4 regions of the Metasolibacillus sp. FSL H7-0170 genome follow, and region 3 is predicted to be linked to each of the others. Evidence: riboswitches for the same ligand, from Rfam matches in the RefSeq annotation. Region 3 holds a riboswitch; each other region holds the start of a gene.
What was found. Region 3 has a riboswitch for thiamine pyrophosphate ahead of thiT (energy-coupled thiamine transporter ThiT). Riboswitches for the same ligand answer to the same signal wherever they lie in the genome.
Positions count from the first base shown of each region.

Region 1: it holds a riboswitch for thiamine pyrophosphate, as region 3 does, so the genes downstream of both, tenA (thiaminase II) here and thiT (energy-coupled thiamine transporter ThiT) in region 3, are expected to answer to the same signal.
Region 2: it holds a riboswitch for thiamine pyrophosphate, as region 3 does, so the genes downstream of both, tenA (thiaminase II) here and thiT (energy-coupled thiamine transporter ThiT) in region 3, are expected to answer to the same signal.
Region 4: it holds a riboswitch for thiamine pyrophosphate, as region 3 does, so the genes downstream of both, thiW (energy coupling factor transporter S component ThiW) here and thiT (energy-coupled thiamine transporter ThiT) in region 3, are expected to answer to the same signal.

Region 1 covers NZ_CP151964.1:2,681,665-2,686,937, reverse strand. Annotated here, with positions in the region: gene MHH70_RS12680 (ABC transporter permease) at 1-468, opposite strand, end outside; gene MHH70_RS12675 (ABC transporter substrate-binding protein) at 479-1,456, opposite strand; gene tenA (thiaminase II) at 1,474-2,160, opposite strand; TPP riboswitch at 2,270-2,361, opposite strand; gene MHH70_RS12665 (dihydropteridine reductase) at 2,508-3,224, shown strand; gene MHH70_RS12660 (MarR family transcriptional regulator) at 3,878-4,360, shown strand; gene MHH70_RS12655 (serine hydrolase domain-containing protein) at 4,353-5,273, shown strand, end outside.
Region 2 covers NZ_CP151964.1:2,203,148-2,208,420, forward strand. Annotated here, with positions in the region: gene MHH70_RS10160 (hypothetical protein) at 1-223, shown strand, start outside; gene MHH70_RS10165 (hypothetical protein) at 209-1,618, opposite strand; gene MHH70_RS10170 (acetamidase/formamidase family protein) at 1,883-3,220, opposite strand; TPP riboswitch at 3,535-3,635, shown strand; gene tenA (thiaminase II) at 3,991-4,677, shown strand; gene MHH70_RS10180 (acetylornithine deacetylase) at 4,876-5,273, shown strand, end outside.
Region 3 covers NZ_CP151964.1:3,233,642-3,238,914, reverse strand. Annotated here, with positions in the region: gene map (type I methionyl aminopeptidase) at 1-118, opposite strand, end outside; gene MHH70_RS15090 (hypothetical protein) at 266-730, shown strand; gene thiT (energy-coupled thiamine transporter ThiT) at 1,843-2,397, opposite strand; TPP riboswitch at 2,489-2,596, opposite strand; gene MHH70_RS15080 (fructose-specific PTS transporter subunit EIIC) at 2,699-4,570, opposite strand; gene pfkB (1-phosphofructokinase) at 4,584-5,273, opposite strand, start outside.
Region 4 covers NZ_CP151964.1:3,629,098-3,634,370, reverse strand. Annotated here, with positions in the region: gene MHH70_RS16955 (C39 family peptidase) at 1-384, shown strand, start outside; gene thiW (energy coupling factor transporter S component ThiW) at 1,244-1,738, opposite strand; TPP riboswitch at 1,897-2,004, opposite strand; gene MHH70_RS16945 (5'-3' exonuclease) at 2,052-2,930, opposite strand; partial or broken gene MHH70_RS16940 (MFS transporter) at 2,996-3,199, opposite strand; gene hutH (histidine ammonia-lyase) at 3,493-4,971, opposite strand.

The DNA of each region.
Region 1 (5,273 bases), 550 kb from region 3:
CGCTCCCATCATTTGCATATAATGCATCAAATCACGCTCAGTTTGTCTAAATCCATCAAGCGTTGCAATGGCAATCGGGAAAAAGGCTGTCGTTGCGATAATTAAATATTTCGGGAAATCTCCTAGACCAAACCAAATCATTAAAAGTGGCGCTAGCACAATTGTTGGGATATTTTGGGAAATAACGAGAAACGGCATAACGATTTCCCGTGCAGTCGGCAAAATATGTAACATTGTTGCGACACTAATACCTAACACAATGGCTGACGAAAAACCGATGAATACAAGCTTTATCGTCGCCAGCATATGCGGGAAAATGGCGGGGAAAACAATGAACATTTCCTTTGCGATAACGGAAGGTGCAGGTAGTACCCATACTTCAATCTGCAACAGCTTCACTGCTATTTCCCAAAGAGTAATTGCGATTAGAAGAGCTAGCACCGGCTTCCACATATTTTCTATTCTCATAGCTGTTTCCTCACTTCATTGCATTCGCGATAAATTCATTTGTAAATGCTTGTTGAATATCTACTTCACCGATAATCTGATGCTTTACCATAAATTCCGCAAAATTTTCCCATCGACTTGCCTCTTGAACACCCCAAGCCTCTGCACCTTCTTTATAGTGAGGAGATAGCCACTCCTGACTGCGTCTCACAAGCTCTGGCTGAAGGTCGGGCTCTGCAGCAATTAAAATATCCGCCGATTTCTGCGGGTTATCAATTGCAAACTCATAGCCTTTATATACAGCATTAATGAAGGCTTGCACTGTATCAGGATTATCTTCAATCATTTTATCGTTCGTAATAATAAGAGGTGAGTAAGTATCTAACTCTGGCGCAAAATCAGTCGTTTTAATAAAATGCATATCCGCATCACGAATCTCACCTTCAATACCTGTCCATGCATAAAAAATACTGACAAAATCGATGTCTCGCTCTAGCGCTACAAAATAATCTGTATTGCCGACTTGTACCGTCTCAATTTTCGAAGCATCTCCACCTTCTTTATTCATAACAGCCTGTAAAGAAGCTTTTTCTAATTCCGAGCCATATGCACCGTATATATGCCCTTCAAAGTCTTTTGGCGTTTTAATTCCCTTTGCCTTTGGCGTATAATAGCCTCCAGTGTTTTTCTGAATAATGGCAGCGATTGAAACAATAGGAAGACCTTCTGAACGCGCTTGCGTTACTTGATTTTGAAAGCTAATTCCGAATTGCCCCTTGCCAGACCCTACAATTTGCTCCGCACGTACCTCGCCTGGCAGCATAATTTCAACGTCTAAGCCTACTTCTTCAAAAAATCCTTTTTCCTTTGCTACATAAATTCCTGTATGATTTGTATTTGGCGTCCAATCTAAGAACAGTTGGACCTTTTCATTCCCTTCCTTTGTTTGACAGCCCATTAAAAGGAAGACTAGTGATAATAATGCTAAATATTTCAAGACTATTCGCATGGCAATATATCCTCCACCTATGACTTCACTTTCTCATCACGCTGTGATAACCATTTTTCAAATGTATAGGACATCTCCCAAAATGCTAGTTCATATTCCTTTGCGATAATAAATTGTTCCTTCACCTTCTCTTTTTCTTTTTCGTTCATATCCTCGACAAGTGAGTTTAATAAATCAATTTGAGCCTGTGTTGCCTCTTGGAACCAATCGCTCGCATATGTCGCAAGCCAATTGCGATAAATTTCAGTTTCTGGATTTGCGTGCTCATAAGCCTTGCCAATATCAGCATATAGCCAATAGCATGGCAACATAGCTGAAATAATATAGGCTAAATTTCCATACATTGTTGAGCGATATAAATGTGATGTATAGCCGTAAGCGGTTGGTGCTGGCTTGAAGCTTTCCATATCTTCCTCAGTAATATTTAATATTTTTGCATGTGCTTCATGCACCCCTAATTCAGCTTGTGCGGTATTGCGCGCTTTTTCTGCCAGAAAAGCGGTAATCGCGAAATCCTCTGCTTGTGCCGCTGCCAGCGCATGAATTTTTGCATAATGGTTCAAATAATAGATATCTTGCAAAATATAATTTTTGAAAATTTCAAGAGGTAAATCCCCCTTCACAATGCCTTGTACAAATGGGTGATTTAAGCTTTTCTCCCAGCTCTCCTTTGTTGCTAAACGTAATTCATCAGTAAATTTCATAAAAAAAACCTCCTAATTTGTTCTTTTTCTAAAAGGAACACTAGTAGGAGGGTTTCGTTTTTGAATGAAGTAAGCAAATATATGCCAAAATACATCGTTATTAAACGAATTCATTTCCCATCTACTTCCCTCCGCTCGTACTAACGAGATCAGGTTCTAAGAGTAAGTCTCAGCCATTATTTGGCACCCCTAGTAGAAAAAGAATCATATTTTAATTTCAAATCCATCATAACGCATTAAAATTAAATGTCAAATATTCTTTAAAATAATCAATCTATTTAATTGAGAATAGTTATCACTTATTGTATAGTAGATAGTGACATACAAATAAGTGAGGAGAAGATATAATGCAAATTTACTGGACGAAAATAAATAAGATTATTGAAGAAACGCCTGAGGTTAAAACATACATGCTGGACCTTCCAGAGGGCTTTACATGGGAAGAAGGCTCGCACACCCATTTCGCACTAAAGGGATTTAATGCTGGAGAAAAGCCAAACCGCGCGCTCATCCGCCATATGTCAATCTCCACTTTACCGCACGAAAATTCAATCGGTATTACAACACGCATTAAAGAACAATGCTCTGAATTCAAATCGATTTTAAAAAATATTGAAATTGGCACTGAAGTAGCAATCTTTAAAACACATTCGAATGTACCGCTAAAAAGAGACAATAAAAATATTTATCTGCTATCATCTGGTGTCGGCTTAGCTACTTTTAGACCACTTGTACTTGATTATTTAGAGCGTGCAGACAATGTGAATCAAATTCATTCACTAAATATCGATTCCACAAAGGATTTCTTATTCCCAAATATTTTTGAATCTGCACCTGCCAAGAAATTCATCGCACAGTTCGTCGATAATCGCAAAGACTATTATGAAGAAGTGAAAAATCTAGCCGCAGACAAAGAAGGATTATTCTACGTTGTTGGCAGCGATGAATTCCTTGCACAAAACATTGAAATACTACGTGAACAAGGCATCCAGCCTGAACAAATTATGCTCGACAAGCATACACAACAACGTGCTGAGTTTTTATCATTGGATTTATCAGTTTAATATATCTTAGTGAGGAAGCGTCCAAAAAGTGTACTAAAGCACTACATTTTGGACGCTTCATTTGTGGAGTTGACCGAAAATCCATTTTTTGTCACCGTATTGAAATCAATGTTTTCATCGCTTCCCTTTTACTGAAGGAGTACACTGCTAAAGTCAATGTTCATCCCATTTTTAAAAGAGGCGTTTTCTGTTTATATGTATCAACATCTTATGAAATATCATCGCTAACTGTCCAAAATGCCGGCTATGCACGGCTTTAGGACAGCCCCTATTTAACAAAGTAAATAAGTGGAGAAATAATATTCATGCATTAGATTGATTTTAGCGAGTGGCGAGACGACACGCTGATAAAGGGAGACCTAGTCTAGTACCGCCGCAACATATGTGCGAGCGACTGAGTGGGCAATATCATGTTGGTCTAAACCTCAGTAGTTGTCACTACCGTTGGCAATTCCTATCGTTTAAAAAATCATCTAGTTCTAGATGGCAAGTGATTTTATACATCATTAAGTGAGCGTTTTTGTACATAGTTTAATGGAAATTTGTATATCTTCAACGGCAAAGCGGATAAATATAAATGTTTTATTAATCTTGACAAATATTAAAGTCAACTTTATAATAAAGTAAACTTTATAATATAAGGAGTTATTAATATGAAAAAAAATAAAGATGAATTATTTGAACTCGTTACTGAAATAAATGACATGCATTATACGATGAATAAAATCATCATAAAAGAATATCAATCTTTACTAGATGATAATCTTTCTAGGAATCAAACAATTTTAATGGATATTGTTAAAGATTACGGAAAAATTTCTATTGGAGAAATTGCTCGACTAATGAAAATAACATCAAGCGCTGTTGGACAGATTGTTAATAAACTTGAAGATGGAAATTATTTAGTGAGGACTATTAATTCACAAAATAGACGTGAAATACTTGTGCAACTGGCAGATAAGGGAACTCGATATTTTGAAAAAGAAGAAAAAATAAATCGTCAAATTATTAATCGTATTTACACACAAATGGAATTGAGTGAAATGGAAGAACTCAAAAGGATTATCACAAAGCTAAGTAACATTGTAGAAAAGACATATACAAAACAAGATGGGGAGGAAAACAATCATGACTAACACAAAGGCTAACTTAGAAAGTTTATTCAATGAAATTAAGGAAAGGGAATTGTTAAATGGTACAGTCCTTGTTGCTAAAAAAGGCGAGATTTTATACGAAGGAGCTTTTGGTAATGCTGACTTGTCAACAAAACGTCCATTAACATCACAATCTTTATTCAACCTTGCATCTGTCTCAAAGCCAATTACAGCAACTGCAATTTTACTACTCGTTCAGGAAGGCAAACTAAATCTTGAGGACTTCGTGCAGAAATGGATACCTAATCTACCTTATGAAGGCATTACGATTAGACATCTACTTAACCATACGAGCGGACTCCCCGATTATTTAGATTTGTTTGAGAAATACTGGGATAAAACGAAAATCGCAGACAATGACGACTTACTTAGATATTTAGTCAAGTACAAACCCCACCGTCTATTTGCACCAAATGAGCGTGTTGAATATAGTAACACGGGCTATATTTTACTCGCGCTCATTGTTGAGCGTGTAACCAACATGGGTTTCCCCTACTTTTTACAAGAAAATATTTTTAAGCCACTTCAAATGACTCGCACTCAAGCTATTGGTGTTAGAAAAGAAAAGATTGAAATTGAAGATTATGCATACGGTTATGTCTATGATGTATATGCAGGCGAGTACGTTTTGGCTGATGATTTCGAAGAGTCTAAAATGGTTATTTATTTAGATGGAATACTTGGTGATGGTGGTATTCAATCAACTGTCAAGGATTTATATCTTTATGAACGTGCTCTAAACACCGGAAATTTAATCAATGACGAATTACTAAAAGAAGCTTATACACCAGCGGTGACAAAAACCCAAACACCACTTAGCTATGGTTTTGGTTGGATCTTAGAGGATATCAAGAAAAAAGGACGAATCATTTGGCATAGTGGCGGCTGGCCAGGA
Region 2 (5,273 bases), 1.0 Mb from region 3:
ACGTGAATGGGCCTTCTTTTGCTCGCAATTTATAGCGACTTTATTAAAAGAGGCTGGTTTCCCTTTGGATGGGCTGTGCCCATATTTTATGAAACCGACTGATTTGGGCAAGCTGCCTTATATGCAACTTCGTTATAAAGGGGAGCTAAGCCGCTATGTCTTCATTCCCCGCTCCAAGCCAATGAGCAATGTACCAATTGGGGCCATATCAAAAGTCATTTGAATGAACTGTTGCGGCAACAAATGCTCGAAGTTGTTCAAAATGAGCCGGTATAAACAAATATTTTCGATAAATTTCTATTAACCGCTCAAATAACTCGAATTGTTCTGTTGCCCATAATGACTTTAAAATATTACATACATGCTTTGAGGTCATCAGAGCAATCTCAGCATATGGTCCTCTTCTTATTTGATAGCCCTCCTGCCACTTTGTTAAAGACTGGCGAATATGCTGCGTAGAGCCATCGACAATATGAGCGATGCCTCTTTGCACACCAGCCTCTAATTTATGTAATAAATCCGCATCCTGCACTCCATTTATATATTGATAAATTTCTATACAGGATGCAATTTCATAATCTTTTAATAATGCAATTATTCGTTTAAACTGATTCGTTTTCGCAAGTGCCTCTATAACATAATATAGAATAAACTCCCCACAATTTTTATTATAAGCCTTCACAATTGTTTCTGGCTGTGGCGGAATAATTTTAAGTACCTCATTATATTCAACCATCAATTCAACAATATGATTGTTTAAACGTTCCTCCTCGATTAAAAAAAGCCCCTGTACCAAAATTTGCTCTGTATCCTTGCGTGCTACTGCCTCCTCAAGCAGTATATAAGCAAGCAGTGTTCTTTCCTTTTCTGTTAAAGCCCACTCCCCCTCTTTCCATACCGCTTCAAGCTGGGCTATACGCTTCCTTAACTTACGAAAATGTCTTGAGCCACTTGTAAAATGAATAATGACATCACTTAAATGTAGTGTTTTTAATTCATAGGATGCCCCACTGCGCTGTGTGATGTGGTTGATTAATTGATGGACAATTGTCGCCACGCGATTTTTAGACATTGCTTGGTTGAGTGCTTTTTGCAACTCCAAAATGAGTAAGGCTGGATTTTGTATATTCTCAATGTCGACTTGCATAAATATGCTATACAATTTTTTAGCATATAGTGTGCTCCAAAAAGATTGATTATCTTGCCATATTGGATGAATCAGCCATTTATTCTCAACTTTATGAACTGCTAAAACCTTCATCTCCTGCATAGGAAGCACCATATCAATCCCTGTTAAAAATCGCAGTAGACCTTGCGCCTCAACTGTTTGATGAAGCGCCATATACTGCAATATATGTGCGTCATGATTATCAAGCATTAAATCTTGCAGCACCTTCGTCACACCTTGCTCTACTCCCGAAAAGGCGGCTACATCCTCGATACAGTAGCCTTTTACTAAAGTGAGTGCTTGCTCATCACTGATTAAAATTTGTTCTAGTGGAAGGAGCTCGCCCCAAATAATAGACGTTTCATTCGAAATTCCTGCAATTGCACGCATGAATGGCTCCCCTATTTTTCCCCCTGTCATGCTATACAGCTGCTCGTCTATTTGCAGCATACGTCTCCCCCCTTTTAATAACATTCTATTTCTACTATATCAAACGTGATGACAGGTTGCTGTAGTTTTTTGTCGGCATCTCTGCAAAAGGAAAGAGGTCGTCTAGAAAGTCATTTTGGGACGACCCTTTTGTGACAGGTCATTGCAGAAGCAGTTTTTTTGTGCTGAAAACGAAGCGACAGGTACAAACATTTTTAGCAAATAGTTAATGTAGAAGCAGGGGCTGTCCGAAAAGATATTCACTTTTCGGACAGCCCCCTATCCTTAATCATACTGCTGTTTTACTGGCTTATATATTTTTGCTTGCTTTAGCAATGTTTTCGGTACTTGGAATGTTGCTGTGACCACACCCGGTAGTCGACCAATTTCGACGCCACCTGTTAAGGTAATACGATTTTTCACCTCATCGCTAGATAAATCTAGTAAGGCTGCTGCCCGTTCCACCGCATTATCCGTTGCAATATTTAGATTGACGCCCGTTCCAACAACCGAAATAGGCAATGCCTCCTCTAGCTGCTTTAATCCATATTCCTCTGCTAGCTCTCGTGCTAAGCGCTTTTCCTCTTTCGTGAATGGCTTTGCAGTATATGGTAAATCCTCCTCATTCGCTAAAATAATTGGCCCGTCGATAGCTACCTTTTTTAGCACGCTTACTTGTAATTGTACAATGCCGGCAACATCTGTCGTATGTCCCGCCATTTCACCATCGCCCTGCATTGCATGCATATCACCGATATAAACACCGCCACCCTCCACTTTTACAGGGCAAATAATAGTAGCTCCTTGACGTACGCGGCTAATGTCCATATGGCCATCGGTTTTATGTGAGACTAATTCCTCCTCAGTTAAAATAAACTCATGTGGTGCACCGATTAATGCCGCACCAAAATCACCCGCATTATGTGAATCAGGTAGCGCTTTTGAAGGCACTGTGCCTAACTGCCCTAAAAATGGGCGCATTCTTGCTAACACGCCAACTAAATCAGAAGGCGCTAAACTTACGACAGGATTTTGCTTCGAGTTTTCAGGTATTCGCATATAATGATTAGCATCTAACGCAATTTTTCGCGCACCGTCCTTGCCCACTGTCACACCTAATTGTTCATTATGGTGAAAAGCCATCGTATAGCCATTTGTGATAGCAAATGGCGCAGTTGCTGTATCACAAATTGCACAGCGAATTGCCTGTGGTCCGATTCCTTGAACCTTCGTTTGTGGATGTAGCTTGCCGCAGCCAGGGCATTTTACTTTCACAAATGGGTCACCTATGAAACGGTCTGGCAGTGCTTCATCCGTACCAGATGCAGTCGCAATGGACGTTACTTGAATTGATTTAATTTTAATAACAAGTGCATCTCCAACTTCAGCACCCTCTATGTATACCGGTTTTGTTACTTCATGCCCGCCTCGTATTTCAGGTGTTAGCATTGGTCCCCAGCAGCCAGGTGCTGTGTTGGCAATAATTGTCCCGCCATTTCGGAGCGGACCAAGCATCGGCTTATTTGGATCTAATACACCATTCGTAAACTCATTGACAAAAAGCGTTTCTACTGCTTTAATCGTTTCGTTATTCTCATGTTCGATTGGTTGTTCATTCGTCATTAAAGCCACCATCCTTTTATACTTTATATTACTAGTTTAACTAGTGATATATTGGAGTACAAGCATTTACGTGAATTTAGAAACTTTTGTGTGTTAAGCGACTTTTTATATGTCTATATTGACAAGTTGCAGCAAAAGATAACAAGCTAGTTGAACGGTGCATTAATATTATATTCTCAATACTAATCTAGAGATTATTTTATATTAATAATCCTTATCACAATGAGCTGTTTATTTTGTTTTAAAGGAAAGTAACTGTAAGCGGCCACTTGACAAACAATTATGTCTATGATTAGCTAGATACAATCAAATATTCAAATTACTAGGGGAGCATAATTTTGCTGAGAGAGACAAGTCTTGACCCTTTGAACCTGATCTAGGTCGTACTAGCGTAGGGAAGTAATGGTGAAATATGTGCATATATTTTGTTATATACATTAACCCATTCCTTATACTACAGGAATGGGTTTTTTGTGCCTAGTATACACATGTACTCTCAGGTGCAAATTCCGAGTTTCCATGACAAAAATAAGGGTTATCTAAAAAGAAAGGGGCTGAATCTAGAGAGTTCTGAAGACAAGACACAGATTTGAGGAACACAAATCTCACAGAAGGCTAGGTATGATTAGGTGAGCTTGCCAAACAAAACAAAGCTCTTTCTGTTTAATTGAACCACCGTATACAAATTCATACGTAAGTTTGAGAGGTAAGGAGTTCATCGCTCCCCCTACTCAATTATATTTTAGTAATGACAAAGGAGAGTAAATTCAATGACATTTTCTGATCGTTTATTTAAAAAAGTGCAGCCTGTATGGAATAGTTATTTAGAACATCCTTTTGTAAAGGGGATTGGGGAAGGGACTCTTGATAAGGAAAAATTCATACATTATATGAAGCAGGACTATGTGTATTTAATAGAGTACTCTAGAGTTTTCGCAATTGGGAGTGCCAAAGCCAATGATTTAAAAACAATGACTATTTTTGCAAATTTATTGCATGGAACAATGAATTTTGAAATGGATTTACACCGTGAGTATGCAGCGAAATTTGGGATTTCCAACGAAGAATTAGAAAATACAGAGCCATCTGCTACAATGACAGCGTATACAAGCTATATGCTTAGCCAAGCACAGTTAGGCGGAGTAGAGAATACGATTGCAGCAGTATTAGCATGTGCATGGAGTTACAATTGGATTGGTAAAAAATTAGCTGAATGGCCAAATTCTTTAGAGCATGAACTCTATGGAAACTGGGTTAAAATGTATTCTTCTGACGGGTTTACTAAAATTGCTGAAGATTGCATCGATTTAATCAATGAGATTGCACAAGGAAAGCCAGAAGATGAACTGAATAAACTAGAAGAAATATTTGTGAAAACAAGTTACTTTGAATATATGTTCTGGGATATGGCTGAAAACATTTCAATGTGGCCAGTAAAAGAATTAGCAAAAATTTAATATTGATTTGGTGTAAATAATAATCGAATGGACAGGAAAAGAATAATTAAATAGAATCTGACCACTAGAGAGGGTGTATTACTACTTACAAACTAGTACATCCTAGTAGAAAGAAGCGGTTCATGAAAATAAATTGATAGATTTCAGACCACTTCTTTTCGCAAGTGGTTTCTCTATTACAAAAAAGGCGGGAATGTTGTGACAAATAATATCGAGAGATTGATGCTTCAAGTAGAAAATCGCAAACAAGAATTGATTGATTTGGTTACTACACTTATAAAGTTTGAAACACCCGCACCACCTGCAAGAAATACAAAAAATATTCAACAATTTATCGCAAATTATTTAAAAAATCTTAATTTTGAAATTGATATATGGGATGTGTATCCAGATGACCCCAATGTCGTTGGGGTGAAAAAAGGAACGGAACCTGAATTATATAGCAGTTTAATTATTAATGGGCATGTTGATGTAGCTGAAATACGAGATGACGAACAATGGTTAACGAATCCTTTTGATCCAATAGTAACTGAAGAGGCTATTATAGGTAGGGGCGTAGCTGATATGAAAGGAGGAATTGCAGGGGCCCTATTTGC
Region 3 (5,273 bases):
CTAGTTCTTTTGTTGTAACACCTGGCTTCGTAGCAGATTTCATCGCCTCACGGATTTCCGCGACGATACGACCAATCTTTTTAAACGCATCTAATTCTTCTTGAGTAGTTACAATCATCTTAAACGCCCTTCCTTTAAAGAAAATCTTTAATTACTATACCACAAATGTACAAATAAATTGTATAATGGACTTCCATTAACAAAATTATAAATTTTCCGAAAATTACAATAATTAAGCATTTACTCAAACGCATGAGGTGATGCAATGACAAGCTTAGCTATTTATTTAGTATTATTTATCATCCCTATTTTCATTTTAACATCTATCATTGTTAAGTTATTACTTAATAATTTTAAAATGACAGAAACAAGGTTATTAGGTATTGCGTTACTAAGTTTTTGCTTTGTATTATTGGGAGGCTTTTTACGTTATACCTCCTCATTTCAATACGTCCCATTTTATATATCGATAGTAATGGGTTTGGGTATTTTAGTTTTCCTTTCTACTCTTTTGCATTTAATGTATGTATTACTAGTGAAATATTGCCACCTTCAAACAAGTTGGTTAATCGATATTCTTTTTTACATGCCCGTATTATTTCACGTAATTGCCCTTTCTTTAGGCTTTCATTTATCTGCTGATATTTTTTATAAGCAAGGTCTTTGGATTTATCAAAGTATGTATGCGGATAAACGACGTATTAAAGCATTATTAAAAGAAACGCTTTAGGAGGCAACCGTGCTAAGTCGGTATTTTGGTCGTTTTTGGTATTGCTTATTCAAATCAATTATGCCAAGGCGTAAAATTTAAAATAAGCATAAAGCTAATTTTTCATTGTACTGAGGAGAAGCTCGATTTTTGAGACAGCCCTTTCTTCTTTGCTAAAATCATCAATTATAAATGGTTTGATTAGGAGGGTTTTTTATGAATAGGCTTTCCATATATTCAATAATTCTTGCAGTTTTAGGCATGCTATTTTTTATTCTTTCAAGTGTGTCAGTAGGGTGGAATAGAAGTATAGCTACGCCTGGAGGACCACCGCCTCTTACTACTTGGGAGGTAACCTTGTTTTATATATTTTGTGGCGTAGGACTGCTTTGTTTTATCTTGAGCTTTGTAGTGGGGGTTTTAGGCTTCAAAATGAAAACAGGGAGTAGATTATTAAGATATATAGGTCTTCTATTAGTCCCAATTATCCTAATTTGCTCAATATCCTTTGGACTGCTTATTGCTATAGCTCTTGGCTGAAAATTTCATTCATTTTCATCAACTACCAAAGGGAGTTGTCCGAAAAGTCTATTTTATTTTGACACCGCATTGAAATCGATGTTTTCATCGCTTCCCTTTTACTGAAGGATAGCGCAGCTAAAACCAATGTCCATCCCATTTTTAAAAGAGGCGTTTTCTGTTTATCGCGTATTAACAAATTTGTTTGCGACGAGTAACCGCAGAAGCAGGCTGTAAGACCCCCACTTCAAAACAGCAGATAAAAACAGGATGTTTAAGTGGGGGATCAAACAGCCTGTAAAAACTAAGAATGAGGCCAACACGATGTTGGTCACACAAGCGTTTTCGCAGGATGCGAAGATCCTAGCTTGTGTTCCTCTATCACCAATCAGTGGGGGGCAAAGCCCCCACTAATTGAAGGTTCACTTTATATGAATCAACATTTTGTGAAACATCATCGCTACTGTCCAAAATGCCCGCTATGCACGGCTTTTTGGACAGCCTCCCTAACTCTATATCAAATATTCGCTAAAATGCTTGTACCTATCGCTTCGCTTTCGGTACAAAGTGGTCGTCTCAAAATGATTTTTCAGATAACCTCTTGATATTTTACTTTATGCTACCTTTAATAATCTTGGCGCAGTTGAAAACAATAAAGAGCCTACAATTATTGTTAAAATAGCAGACGGAATCATATGTGTTGCATTATAAATAATTGAGTAAATCCATGGGTTTTGGTCTCCTGCATATTGAGAGAAGAACACAACACCTGATAACACATGCGTAATAAACGAAAGAGTAGCACCGAGCAAAACGCCTATCGTCATATATTGTGTAATCGCTTTTTTATTTTTTTCATGAAGCGCATTTAATAGTGGCTTGCGCATTACTGCTGCCAAACCAACTACCGTTGAGGCTAGCCCAAAATCTAAAACGGCCTGAAACCAATGCAAAATATAGCCGCCCATCATCGCACTGATTATACCCTCAAGAAATCCTGTTGCCATACCAGCAAGTACACCATGTCTAAACGCTACTAATACAATTGGTAGCATGCCAAAGCTTATTGAGCCGCCCTGTGGAAGACTAAATGCCAGCTTGCCTAAAATAAAGCTAAGTCCTGCCATAATCGCGATTTCCATTAAAATTACTAAATTTTTATTGTTCATAACAAGTCTCCTTTCTTTTGTTCATTGGAACCAAGAGGAAGAATAGAAAACAAAAAAGCAATGTTAGGACAGAGCCTAACATCGCTTAGAAGTCGGTTTCTATCCACATCCCTACGCAAGCTTTAACTTACAGGTTCAAAGAGTCAGTACAACGAGTGTACAATCTCAGCCGACTTAATCGGCTCCCCTTGTGGTCATATGATGATTTATTTGTTAGAACAGTTTCATTGTACTGAATATCGCTTTGTATTTCAATACGTTTTAGTGGATTACTGAAAGTAGTTAACTAATGCATATCTAGTTATTCAGCTACTGGCTTTTTCAATAAGCCAACAATAAGCGCTGTGACAATGGAACCTACTATTACTGCTAGCAAGTATAGGATTGGGTTTCCTTCAACAACAGGGAAAACGAATACACCACCATGTGGCGCAGGAAGTCCAATACCAAATATCATCGTTAATGCCCCTGCTACTGCTGCACCTATAATTGAAGCTGGAATCACTCGGACTGGGTCTGCTGCTGCAAATGGAATTGCGCCCTCTGTAATGAAAGATGCGCCCATAATATAGCATGTTTTCCCTGCATCTCTTTCCCTTTTGGAAAATTTGCGTTTGAAAAATGTTGTCGCAAGTGCTAAACCTAATGGTGGCACCATACCCCCTGCCATTACTGCTGCATGTGGTGCAAAATTTCCCGCATCAATCATAGCGATACCGAATGTAAAGGCCGCTTTATTAATCGGTCCACCCATATCAACTGCCATCATACCACCGAGCAATAAACCAAGCATAACTAAGTTTCCTGTCCCGAGGCTAGATAACCACGATGTAATTGCCTCATTTACCCCTTTTACAGGCTCAATTATAATGTACATCATAATAAGTCCTGTAAATAAAATGCCAAATAGAGGATAAAGCAGTACAGGCTTAATTCCTTCTAGTGACGTAGGCAATTTATCAAATACTTTTTTCAGACCAAGCACTAAATAACCCGCTAAAAACCCTGCAATCAAACCACCTAAAAAACCTGCCCCACCTGTTGCTGCCATGAAGCCACCAACCATCCCCGGTGCAAAGCCTGGTCGGTCTGCAATACTCATCGCGATAAATGCCGCTAATACTGGAATCATTAAACCAAATGCATTACCACCACCGATTGTGTTCAATGCTTCGGCAATTGGATGATAAGAAGGATCTGTCGGGTCAAATGCTTTAATTCCAAACATAAACGATATTGCGATTAAAATACCGCCACCAACAACAAACGGAAGCATATTTGATACACCATTCATTAAGTGCTTGTAAAAGCCTGAGCGCTTCTCCTTTTCTGTTCCTTCCTGTTTTCCTGTTGCTGTATGAATAGGTGCATCTTGCTCTAACGCACGCTCAATTAACTGCTGCGTTTTTCGAATGCCATCTGCTACTGGCACTTGAATCACATGCTTCCCAGCAAAGCGTGCCATCTCAACCTGTTTATCTGCCGCTACAATAATAGTCGTCGCTTCCGCAATCTCCTCTGCCGTTAGCGCATTTTTCACACCTGTTGAGCCATTCGTTTCAACTTTAATATCCACACCCATTTCAGCAGCCTTTGTTTTAAGTGCATCAGCAGCCATATACGTATGAGCAATACCTGTTGGGCACGCAGTTACAGCTAAAATTTTTGCCCCGGGTGAAGCTACTGACTTTGCTGACACTATTGGTTGTTCTTCATCCTCATGATCCTGACTATCAATAAGTGCTAAAATTTCATCCTCTGATTGTGCCTTCAATAACTGCTCACGGAATGCCGCATCCATTAATAACATCGATAAGCGCGATAATGTTTCTAAATGCGTATTGTTCGCCCCCTCTGAGGCAGCTATCATAAAAAACAAATGACTTGGCTGACCGTCTAATGCCTCAAAATCAACACCCGCCTGTGAGCGTCCAAAAGCGAGTGCTGGCGTGCGCACTGCGTTTGTTTTAGCATGTGGTATCGCCACCCCTTCCCCGATACCTGTCGTACTTTGTGCTTCGCGTGTTAAAATAGCTTCTTTAAAGGCTTTAGCATCTACTAATCTATTAGCCACATCTAATTTCGATACTAGCTCATCAATCACCGCCTCTTTAGATGTTGAAGCTAAATTTAAAATCATCGTATCTTTTTTCAACAGCTCAGTAATCCTCATCCTTCTCTCCCCCTTATACGTGAATTAATTGAATTTGCGGCAGTAGCTCCTCTACTTCTGCTTGCGTACATAGCTCTAATGAAAAGGCCGTAGCACTACCAGAAGCCACCCCATACCGAAATGCCTGCTGCACATCTCCCATGCGAAAATAACAACTCAAAAACCCTGCCACGACAGAGTCGCCTGCACCTACTGAATTTTTCAGTACACCCTTCGGTACATTTGCATAAAGCGCCAACTCCTTGCTGAATAACAAAGCACCAGCACCAGCCATTGAAACAATCACATGCTGTGCGCCCATTTCAACAAGTCGCTTCCCATAAGGAATTGCCTCTTCTATAGTTTCTATCGTGACATTAAATAACTCACCAAGCTCATGATGGTTCGGCTTAATTAAAAATGGGCTATTTGGCAAAACATTTAATAATACTTCGCCTGTTGTATCAACAACTACCTTCGCACCTTTTTGCGTCACTGTCGCTGCCATTGTTTCATAAATTGTTGCTGGCAGACACTGTGGAATACTTCCTGCTAATACAAGTACATCCCCATCAGCCAATCGATTAATTTTATTCAATAAATTTGCTAGCTCCAGCTCTTGAATTGTCGGTCCACGTCCATTGACTTCCGTCTCCTGTCCCGTCTTAAGCTTAATATTAATGCGCGTATCCTCTTGAACATGAACAAAATCCGTCGCTATTCC
Region 4 (5,273 bases), 400 kb from region 3:
ATTAATGATTTATATAAACAGCTAGGTACAACAAAAATCGGCTTATTTCAATGGCGTCTCATCAAAAGAATGCGCAAGTTGTTCGGTGCTAATTTTACTATTCAAGGTTGCTCGCTTGCAGAAGCATTGGCACAGCTTGAACAAGGAAATCCTGTGGCATTGAAATTCGACCAATATTTTAACCTACAGTGGCGGTCAAAAAAGAAGCCTCTATTCAAATATCATTGGGTTCCACTCATTGGCTATGAAAGAAAAGACGGGGAATTATATTTAATCATCCATGATAACGGTGGACGAGGCCGAAACAGCCAAATACGTTCATTTTGCTATGAGGACAATAAGCATGTGTTAAGCTTTGTAAAAATAGAGCAGAAAAATACATAAGGGCTATATGAAAAAGCAACTGCCTTTCCATATAGCGCTAGAACCTGCTGCTCCGTTTATCCCGCATTAACGGGCAGTAAGACGCCCACTTTAAAACTTATGTGAAAATATGCTAAGGATAAGTGGGAGATTAACTGCCCGTAAATGCCCGAGTGGTTCAACTAACAATCCGTGGAGAAAAGCATCCACGGATTGAAGGTTCACTTTATCCCGCATTAACGGGCAGTAAGACGCCCACTTTAAAACTTATGTGAAAATATGCTAAGGATAAGTGGGAGATTAACTGCCCGTAAATGCCCGAGTGGTTCAACTAACAATCCGTGGAGAAAAGCATCCACGGATTGAAGGTTCACTTTATCCCGCATTAACGGGCAGTAAGACGCCCACTTCAAAACTTATGTGAAAATATGCTAAGGATAAGTGGGAGATTAACTGCCCGTAAATGCCCGAGTGGTTCAACTAACAATCCGTGGAGAAAAGCATCCACGGATTGAAGGTTCACTTTATCCCGCATTAACGGGCAGTAAGACGCCCACTTCAAAACTTATGTGAAAATATGCTAAGGATAAGTGGGAGATTAACTGCCCGTAAATGCCCGAGTGGTTCAACTAACAATCCGTGGAGAAAAGCATCCACGGATTGAAGGTTCACTTTATCCCGCATTAACGGGCAGTAAGACGCCCACTTCAAAACTTATGTGAAAATATGCTAAGGATAAGTGGGAGATCAACTGCCCGTAAATGCCCGAGTGGTTCAACTAACAATCAGCTGGGATGAGAAACATCCCCACTGATTGAAGTTTCACTTTATGATACAGAAGCTATGCCATGTAATTTTTTGCGACGAGTAACCTTATTTTCTATATCGTTTCAAAACGCTTTGCAAATACAGTGTTGCGCAAACTTACTGCAATAATAACCCCTAGCACCGCACCAATTGCACTTGACACGAAGAAGGCTGGCATAAAAGCAAGTGCCGTAACAGATGTACCCATTAATATTTTTGCATATGGGACAGCTACTAATGATGCAATCACACCTGTACCAATCACTTCACCAATACCCGCCAGCCATACTTTATGGCTATATTTATAAGCTATAGCCGCTAAAAAAGCCCCGATGACACTACCCGGAATCGCAAGTAACGAGCCTGTTCCCGTAAAAATACGAACTAATGCTGTAACGAAAGCAATTACTACAGCTGGCACAGGTCCTAACAATATAGCACTCACAACATTGACAGCATGTTGAATAGGATATGCACGCGCAATACCTGTAGGAATCGCTACAAACATTGAACCTGCCACTGCAATGGCCACAAACAGCGCCATAACAGTTAATTTACGAACTGACATAAACAACACCTCTTTTAATTGTTATTTTTGAGCATTACTTATCAGCGGATTTGCGCAAATTATTTGCACATTTCTTTCCAAGCAAATTTTCCTCCTAAAAATAAATTTAAAAATGCCGCACCCATTGTAGAAAGGGAGCGGCATAGAGTGAGCAAATTCAATCAATGTCGCCACTTCCCTACGCTAGTGTGAGCTAGATCAGGTTCAAAGGGTCTGCATAGTACATATACATCTCAGCCTTTCAAAAGGCTCCCCTAGTGGTGCAAGCAATTTTCTTCTATTATTACGGTAATTTTGTTATTCGTCAATGTCTTTATAGACCAAGCGAACGTGCGTGGCGGATAATTAAGCGCAAGCCTTTATTATCCAGCTGTGATGCAACCGCCTCATTAAACGCAGGAACTACTAAGTCATTCAGCTCCGCTTCAATGGCTGCATCGCAATTAATTGTCGCGAGCTGATGCGAGAGCTTTAGCATGTCCATACTTTCATGGATTTTAGTACGCTGCGCAGGCTTTAGTTGGTCAAGTGCTGCTAGCACTCCCTCAATTGAATGATAGGTTTGAATGAGTTGCAGTGCTGTTTTAGGACCAATTCCTTTGACACCCGGATAGCCATCGCTCGCATCCCCCATAAACGCCTTCACCTCAGCAAATTGCTTTGGGGCGATGCCATATTCTTCGCGAAAGCGCTGCTCTGTGTACGTATCATATTCTGTATAACCCTTTTTAGTAAAAGCGATTGTTGTCTTATCATTTAATAATTGTAATAAGTCGCGGTCACCGCTAATGACAGTAATCTCCGCATCGTCTTTCCATTTCTCAATCATGGAGCCGATTAAATCGTCTGCCTCCAAGCCGCTAATGCCGAAGTTTTTCCAGCCCATCATTTCTGATACATCCTTCACCATATCAAACTGTGGCAGCATTTCTTCTGGTGGTGCAGGGCGGTTTGCTTTATATCCCTCGAATAAATCATTGCGGAATGTATGCATGCCCATATCCCAACAAACAGCTAAATGTGTCGGCTTCATCAAGTTTTGAGCTGTTAAAACATGACGGGCAAAGCCTTGTACTCCATTTGTTGGCGTGCCATCCTCTAAACGAATATATTGTTTCATCGCAGCGGAGGCGAAAAATGAACGAAATAGTAGTGCCATGCCATCAACAATAAGTAAATGTGGTTTTTCCATATGTATTCCTCCATTCCCCCTTAGCATAACATGACGCTAGCGAAAAAGTCATTTTGCGCCTGCTTCTAGCGTCTTACATAGGCGAAAAGAGTCATGCCTACACCTAGTGCAGCACAAACTAAATACATTTGTGAATAAGGTAGTAAATCTGCGACTGATCCCATCACTCCCCCTCCTAAAGTAATACCTAAGTCTGCTGTCGCAATAAATAGACCAAGCAGTATGCTACGATTAGCGCTCGGCAATACAAAGGTTAAATAGGTTGTTAAAAAATGATTATCACAAACAATTGTCAATGCTTTTTCTAAGAGAAATCGAAAAAAGCTGCTTACCTACTTATCCAAAGGATTTTCGGTAAACAGCTTCGTTAATAATCAATAACGCTTCAGCTAACTATAATCTAGATTTTCTTAAGCTTGCTTAAAAACTTCTCTTTATTAACGAGTGTTTAGCTACCCGCTGAAATCGGTCAAATGCTTACATTCACCTCCCCATCTTTAAAGGTAGGTGACCTCTGTATCTGTCGCTTAACTATCGGTACAGAAAGCATTTGCCCCAAAAATTAAGGCATTAAATATTGTGCAATTTTCTCTACATCTTTATTGAATACACGGTCCTCTGTAATACCTGCCGCAATTTCACGGATTTCTTGCCATTTTTCATATAACTTTGGAGCCATTTTCTTCACATCTCGATATTCAACAGCTGTCGCAGCACAAAATGCTTCAATAGCTAAAACACGTCGTGTATTCGCAATTATATTATAGGCATGGCGCGCGCCTGTTGTCCCCATGCTAACATGGTCCTCTTGATTTGCAGAAGATGGAATAGAATCAACAGATGCTGGATGTGCAAGTGTTTTATTTTCTGATACGAGGCTTGCTGCTGCATATTGTAAAATCATCGCTCCCGATTGCAAGCCTTGGTGTGCACTTAAAAATGCTGGTAACCCTTCGCTTAGAGCTGGATTGACAAGACGCTCGATACGACGCTCAGAAACATTCGCTAATTCAGCAACACCAATTTTTAAGAAATCCATCGCAAAAGCAATTGGCTGACCGTGGAAATTCCCTCCTGAAATAACGCAGTCCTCTTCATCAAAAATTAATGGATTATCTGTCGCCGCATTCATTTCAATTTCTAGCTTTTCCTTTACGTAGTTTAAAACTTGCCAGCTTGCCCCATGAATTTGTGGAATGCAGCGTAAAGAATAAGGGTCTTGTACACGCAATTCACCTTGCGTTGTCATGAGCTCGCTGCCTTCAAACCAATCGCGCATACGAGCTGCTACAGCGCTTTGTTCTTTAAAGCCGCGCACCTCATGAACAGTAGGATGGAAAGCATCTTTAATACCTCGTAAACTCTCCAATGTTAAGCCGCTAATCCACTCGCTCGCGTAGGCTAACTTTTCAGCTTCAATATAGTTTACAACACCCTGTGCTGTCATTGCTTGTGTTCCATTAATAAGTGCAAGACCTTCCTTTGCTTGCAAGACGATTGGCTCTACATCGTATTTATTCCAAACTTCACTCGCTGCAAGCACTGTACCATCTCGCAAAACTTCGCCTTCTCCAATTAACGTTAAGACTAAATGAGATAATGGAGCTAAATCGCCTGATGCCCCAAGTGAGCCTTGCTGTGGAATGGCTGGATGAATTTGTTCATTGACCATCATCGCCAAACGTTCCAATACTTCATAGCGAATGCCTGAAAATCCTTTTAATAGAGCATTTAAGCGTAACACTGTCATCGCTCGTGTCACCGTTTCAGGAAATAGTTCGCCAAAGCCACAAGCATGTGAACGAATTAAATTAATTTGTAATGCGCCGACCTCAGCTTCGGCAATTTTCACGTCACTAAACTTGCCGAAGCCTGTGTTAATACCATACACTGTTTTATCGTCGGCAACGATGCGCTCCACATGCTCACGGCTTTTTAATACGCGCTGTTTTGCTGCTTCATCGATGGCGATTTTTTCCCCTTTATATAAAATCGCTTTCATTTGTTCAATCGTTAGGTCACTACCATTTAAAATAATCATTTTCCCGTCCCCTTTGTCATTATCTCTCCCTTTATATTATTAGCTAAAAAATAATATTTTTCTAGTTATTTTTTTCAAAAACCCCTTCATTACAATAGAGTAAGAAAGCAATATTTTATATTAATATAATTTTACTATAAATAATTATAAGCAAATTTACCGCACAAAGAGATATAAAGCTTGAATACGGCTACAACCTTTGATTATCTACTAAAGCAAAGTGATATTTTCCTCTCAACAATAAATTTTTTCATTTACGTGGAGTATTTTGCGAAAAGAAGTTCTCAAAAAATGAATCTTTT